Linked DNA regions of Arachidicoccus terrestris. The protein of the gene in region 2 interacts with the protein of the main gene of each other region in a pairwise test. Links are inferred from orthologs where the notes say so. Each region holds a gene or a part of one and is shown on either strand. Other genes may lie near its edges.

Evidence for each region. The genes of interacting proteins can lie anywhere in the genome.
Region 1: the proteins of K9M52_RS14325 (region 2) and topA interact in binary tests that used the Escherichia coli proteins (3 or more experiments, as listed by UniProt). The link is inferred for Arachidicoccus terrestris from one-to-one orthologs.

Annotation. Positions count from the first base shown.
Region 1 is NZ_CP083387.1:1,419,179-1,422,401, reverse strand. The notes cover bases 16-3,166. They hold topA (type I DNA topoisomerase), read right to left. Parts: upstream 2,829-3,166; coding sequence 216-2,828; downstream 16-215. Other genes in these bases: radC (RadC family protein), read right to left, coding at 3,107-3,166; K9M52_RS05695 (hypothetical protein), read left to right, coding at 16-130. In the rest of the region: more of K9M52_RS05695, read left to right, coding at 1-15; more of radC, read right to left, coding at 3,167-3,223. UniProt on the Escherichia coli protein: Releases the supercoiling and torsional tension of DNA, which is introduced during the DNA replication and transcription, by transiently cleaving and rejoining one strand of the DNA duplex.
Region 2 is NZ_CP083387.1:3,687,105-3,690,159, forward strand. Bases 1-2,983 are described here. They hold K9M52_RS14325 (IMPACT family protein), read right to left. Parts: upstream 1,808-2,983; coding sequence 1,193-1,807; downstream 1-1,192. Other genes in these bases: accD (acetyl-CoA carboxylase, carboxyltransferase subunit beta), read right to left, coding at 137-1,057; ribD (bifunctional diaminohydroxyphosphoribosylaminopyrimidine deaminase/5-amino-6-(5-phosphoribosylamino)uracil reductase RibD), read right to left, coding at 1,819-2,901.

The sequences.
Region 1 (3,223 bases), 2.3 Mb from region 2 along the record:
TTTTCAGTTTGAGGATACCGGATGGCTGATTAAATATGTCGTAGGAGGTGCCGGTGGGCTGATGATCCTTTCCATTATGTATTTTACTTTTTTCAGGGACCAGAAATACTTTAGTTGTACAGTACGGTAGGTATTGCCACCTTAATAAAAACCATGGTCGACTCCTTAAAAAGCCGACCATGGTTATTGTACATTTGCCCCTTTGACCAGGCTGTTTATTTCCTGGCTGCCTTTTTGGCCGCCGCTTTCTTAGGAGCCGCCTTCTTAGCTGTTTTTTTAGGAGCTGCTTTTTTGGCGGCCTTTTTAGGTGCTGCCTTCTTGGCTTTCTTGGTAAACGCGCCCGGTACTTCTTTCTCGATCATTTTTTTGACGTCTTCCAGGGTGACATCCTTTAAGTCTTCTGCCGTAAACCTTTCGCCGTCGGGCCGCTTCCCCAGTTTGATAGAAGCCTTGCCAAAGCGGATAAAAGGCCCCCAGCGTCCATTCTCAATGGCGATTTTCTCTGCCGGCCAGTTATGAATATACCGATTGGCTTCCTTCTCTATTTTTTTGGCCACCAGCTCGTCAATGTCGGACTGGCTCAGGTTGTCAAAATCATAGGCTTTGGGCACGTTGATAAAATAATCTTCCCATTTAATAAAGGGACCAAAACGGCCTTTGCCCTTGGTCACTGGCTTGTCCTGATAAAAGGCGATAGGTGCATCTGCTTTGATCTTTTCTTCAATCAGTTCAATGGCCTGCTCCATGGTCGTTTCCAAAGGGTCACTGCCTTTGGGTAAAGAGACATAGGTCTCTCCCCATTTTACATAAGGACCAAATCTTCCCACGGATGCGGATACTTCAGCATCTTTATATTCACCTAGCGTGATTGGAAGCTTAAACAGATCCATGGCTTCTTCGAAAGTAATGGTTTCAATACTCTGATCTTTCCGAAGGGAGGCAAAGCGGCGCTCCTCAGCGTCTTCCTGTTCGCCGATCTGTACCATAGGTCCAAATTTACCCATGCGGGCATAGACTTTCTTGCCTGAAGCAGGATCAATGCCCAGTTCTCTTTCTCCGGTGGCACGTCCAGCATTTTCCATGGTCTCTTCAATGCTCAGGTGGAAGGGGCCATAGAATGCATGGATCATTTTGTTCCAGACCAATTTACCGTCGGCTATTTCATCAAACTCGGCTTCCACGCGGGCAGTAAAGTTGTAGTCCATTACATTTTTAAAATGCATGGTCAAGAAGTCGGTTACCACCATACCCAGATCTGTAGGTACGAGCTTGCCTTTATCCGCACCGGTGATTTCTTTTTTCTCTTTTTTGGCGATCTGTTGCTTGTCATCCAGACGTATCATATGAATGATCCTTTCCGTCCCTTCCTTTTCTCTTTTCTCTACATAATTGCGCTTCATGATTGTTGTGATCGTTGGCGCATAGGTAGACGGTCTGCCAATGCCCAGCTCTTCCAGTTTCTTCACCAAAGAGGCTTCAGTATAGCGTGGGGCCGGACGGGTGAATTTCTCAGTTGCGATCATTTCTTTGAAAGTCAGCTGCTGACCCACAGCCAGTGGCGGCAACATGCCTTCCTGTTCTTCTTCCTCCTCTTCATCTTTGCCTTCCAGGTAAACCTTTAAAAAACCATCGAATTGTAATACTTCACCGGAAGCTGTTAACTGCTCCTTATTTGTCGATATATCAATCTTGGCGATAGTTTTCTCAAAGGCAGCATCACTCATCTGGGATGCGATGGTGCGTTTCCAGATGAGGTCGTATAACCTTCTCTCATCGTAGCCTTCTACTGTATGGTGACTGATATAGGTCGGACGAATCGCCTCATGAGCTTCCTGAGCACTGTCATTTTTATTTTTGAACTTACGGGGTTGATAATACTCATTGCCGTAGGCATTTTTAATTTCCTGACTGATCTCACCCATGGCAGTATCACTTAAATTGATACTGTCAGTACGCATATAGGTAATATGTCCATTTTCATACAGTCGTTGCGCGATCTGCATGGTTTTACTAACGCCAAAGCCCAGCTTACGACTGGCTTCCTGTTGCAGGGTTGAGGTCGTAAAGGGGGCAGAAGGGGTTCTCTTAGCAGGTTTTACCTGTATATCTGCTACCTTATAAGTAGCCCCTTTGCAGCTATTTAAGAATTGCTCAGCTGTATTGCTGTCCGGTAGTTTATTAGGCCCTTCGGCTTTAAAGCTAACGGTTTTGCCACTATGATCATCCGCCTGGAAAAAACCATCTATCTTAAAGCTGCTGACCGGCGTAAATCCATTGATCTCTCTTTCTCTTTCCACAATCAGGCGAACCGCGACACTCTGTACCCTGCCCGCACTGAGCCCGCCTGTCATGCCGATCTTGCGCCATAGAACCGGACTGAGTTCAAAACCCACTAACCGGTCCAGTACACGTCTGGCCTGCTGCGCATTGACCAGATTCAGGTCAATGGTGCGGGGTGTTTGAATCGCCCGCTGAATAGCAGGTTTGGTGATTTCGTGAAAGATGATCCTTTTAGTGGTATGTGGATTCAGCTTCAGTACTTCAGCCAGATGCCAGCTGATACTTTCTCCTTCCCGGTCCTCATCCGATGCCAGCCAGACTTCGTCTGCCTTCTGCGCCTTCTGCTTGAGGGCACTAACAACCTTTAATTTTTCATCGGGAACTATATAAGTTGGTTTAAATCCTTCTTCAATATCAATACCATTGTCACCTTTTGCAAGGTCACGTATATGGCCATAGCTGCTCACCACTTCAAAGTCCTTGCCCAGGAATTTTTCTATGGTTTTGGCCTTGGCCGGCGACTCTACTATTAATAAGTTTTTTGCCATTATTCTATTTAGATTATATACTATTTTAATACGAAATCTTCTCTAATATGACGGTACAATTTTGCAATAATAAACAAAAGTTGAACGTACAAAGCGAATTTTAAAGATAAATTCTAAACTTATCCGGTCGGTTTTGTCGTCCGGGAACTTTCCCGTCATCGGGATCTATTAAATTTTTCACAATATAATTGGTTGATAATCAGTAAAAATATAATGCATTTATACATTTAGTATTGATTAAGAATTGTATAGACTGAAAAAATGTCTTTTTGGGACATCTATTTCATGAATTCATTATCCAGAAAACTGAAAAATCCATGATCAGAGATTATAATATGATCGAGCATGGTAATATCCATTGTCTTGGCGGCGCTGTGTATCGCCCTGGTGATTGC
Region 2 (3,055 bases):
CATTTTTATCTTTCTATCAATAACCCTGGGATAATTTTGCCTTGCTACAATAGCGTCATTGACAAAATAGCACGGTTACCGGTTGGACCAGAAATGCCGTGCGTTTGAATGTAATTGTATTTGCTGCGTCTGTTTTTTAAACTTTGAAGTGACGGAGCATAACACTTAGCTTGTCTTTCAAGGATTTTCTGTCTACAATGAAATCCAGAAAACCGTGATCTAATAAGAACTCACTGCGTTGAAAACCCTTAGGTAAATCCTTTCTTATCGTCTCTTTTATAATACGTGGGCCTGCAAATCCGATCAGGGCACCTGGCTCAGCGATATTGATATCGCCCAGCATGGCAAAACTGGCGGAGACGCCACCAAAGGTTGGGTCTGTCAATAATGAAACATAAGGCAGCTGGGCATCGCTTAATTGAGATAACTTGGCACTGGTTTTCGCCATTTGCATCAGAGAAAAAGCGCTTTCCATCATGCGTGCGCCTCCAGATTTACTGATCACCATAAAGGGGACCTTTTTATCAATAGCATAATCTACTGCCCGGCTGAACTTTTCTCCCATCACGCTGCCCAATGAACCGCCAATAAAGGCAAAATCCATGCAAGCGACAATGATGGGTGCACCGTTCATGCTACCGGAAGCAACCCGCATGCTGTCTTTGAGATCTGTTTTACTATAAATATCATCCAGACGTTTTTGATAGGACTTTAAGTCTGTAAACCCTAAAAAGTCCACACTTTTGATTCCTTCAAAATGTTCTTTAAAATTTCTATCGTCAAATAAAATCTTGAAATAATCCTCACTGCTGATCCGGTGGTGATATCCGCATTTGGGACACACATACAGGTTTTCTTCCAGTTCTGAGGAGGTACAGATATAATTACATTCCGGGCATTTGCTCCAGAGTCCTTCTGGGACCTCTTTTTTTTCAGAGGTGGTTGTCTGAATGCCTTTGCGCAATCTTTGAAACCATCTTTGTTTGGGTTCTCCTTCCGTTTTCTTATCCTGCTCCGGTATATAACTATTTTCTGATTTCAGTTCTTCTTCGCTCATATTTACTTTTAGATATATGTTTCAGACTGACAAAATTAAGGACTTTCCTACTTTATCAGGCAATTTAAAGGTATTTGTTTTATCTATGTAGACAAACGGTTGTTATTTTTAGAGAACTGATTTTAAATCGTAGAATTATTTACCCAGTTTTTTAAAATCGACCGCCTGAAGCGAAGAGAATACCGTTGTCGCCTCTTCCATAGATACTTTAGGAATGCTGATGATCATTTTGCAAAATAGCTGAGACTCCTGGCTTTTGATGGTTGCATTAAAAGTCTTAATCCAGCGCATTACTTCACCGAGCCGGGTATAATCGAAGTCCAACTGGCAATCCTCCATAATCTGTTTTTTAATGATAGGTACCATTTGCAAGGCTAGGGCGGCAGACGTTTTATACGCATTGATCAGTCCGGGCACTCCCAGAAGTGTTCCACCAAAATAGCGCACCACAATGATCGCTACATCCGTAAGCCCTTTACTGGTGATCTGACCCAGAATCGGTTTGCCGGCACTGCCTGAAGGCTCTCCGTCGTCGCTACTTCTGAAAATTAAATTGTCCGGCCCCAATTTATAGGCAAAACAAAAATGAACGGCCTTGCCATGTTCTTTTTTGAGTTCCGATTGCCGCTGCTTAAAGTCTTCCGGATGTTTGATGGGGAATGCATAGGCCAGGAATTTACTGCCTCTGTCTTTGAATTCGGCAATCGCCTCCTGACCAATTGTAAAAAATGATGTCTCCTGTGTCGTCATGTATGCTGGTCCTAATCGTTTTGAGCTGCAAAATAGCATATTTTATCCTGACCAAGCCTGATTGATTGCAAGAATATACTCTTATTAAGGACAGGCGCAGCAAGTCCCTGTTCTATTCTGAGTGAAGTATTGGTGACGATGCTGCATTCATCCCAGAGCTGCATGTCTATGAAAGATTGAAGTAGCGAAGCGCCGCCTTCCACCAAAATGCTTTGAATATTTTCCCGGTAACAGTAGTCAGCTATTTGTATTGGCCATGGTAATTCATTATTAAGCCTTTCAAAGCGCAAGTGGGCGCCTTGCTCGTGACTGGTCTTTAACCGGTTAAAAATAACCGTGTGCTGTGGGGGCTGCATCAGTTTTGCGGTGCCGGGAATTTCTAAATGCCCATCGACTACCATTCTAATCGGACTCGGACCATGATAATGTCTGTTATTAAGTGCCGGGTCATCTTTAAGTGCGGTATGTTTGCCTATCAGAATAGCTGCATTTTCAGCGCGCCATTTATGTACCAGCCTGTCTGTAAGAGGGCCGCTGATCTTGAGACGCTCCTCCAGCCCTCTCTGATGAACCGGTGCTATGTATCCGTCAGCGGTTTCGGCCCATTTAAGGATGATATAAGGTCTTCTCCTGGCATGGAAAGTGAAAAAACGTCGATTCACTGCGAGGCATTCTTTTTGCCAGGGACCTTCCAGAATCACGTCAATGCCTGCCTGTTTTAATTTTTCAATCCCTTTACCCGCAACTTTGGCAAAGCTATCCTTGCAGCCAATGACGACTCTTGGGATCCGGTGGCGGACAATCAGATCTGCACAGGGTGGTGTTTTGCCGTGGTGTGCACAGGGTTCCAGTGAAACATATAGGGTGGAAGCTGAGATCAGATGATTGTCCGCTTCTTTAACAGAAGCCAGGCAATTCACTTCTGCATGGGCTTCCCCATAGCGTTTATGCCAGCCCTCTCCCAGGATGCGGCCCTGGTGCACCAGTATGGCACCTACCATGGGATTCGGTGCAACATACCCAGCTCCCTTTTTGGCCAGTTCCAGGCACCTTGACATGTAAGTACTGTGTTCCACATTAATACTCTCCTGCATATTGCAAATGTAGAATATATTGGGCGACAATCTTACGTGGCCAATTAGTTTTCAGGGAGCCTACCTGAAAAAAAGGCTCAGCCATATATCAGGGGGAGCGATAATCAGGAGATACTTCCGGGTAAAAATCGGAGACTTACTGCCATAGCCAGGC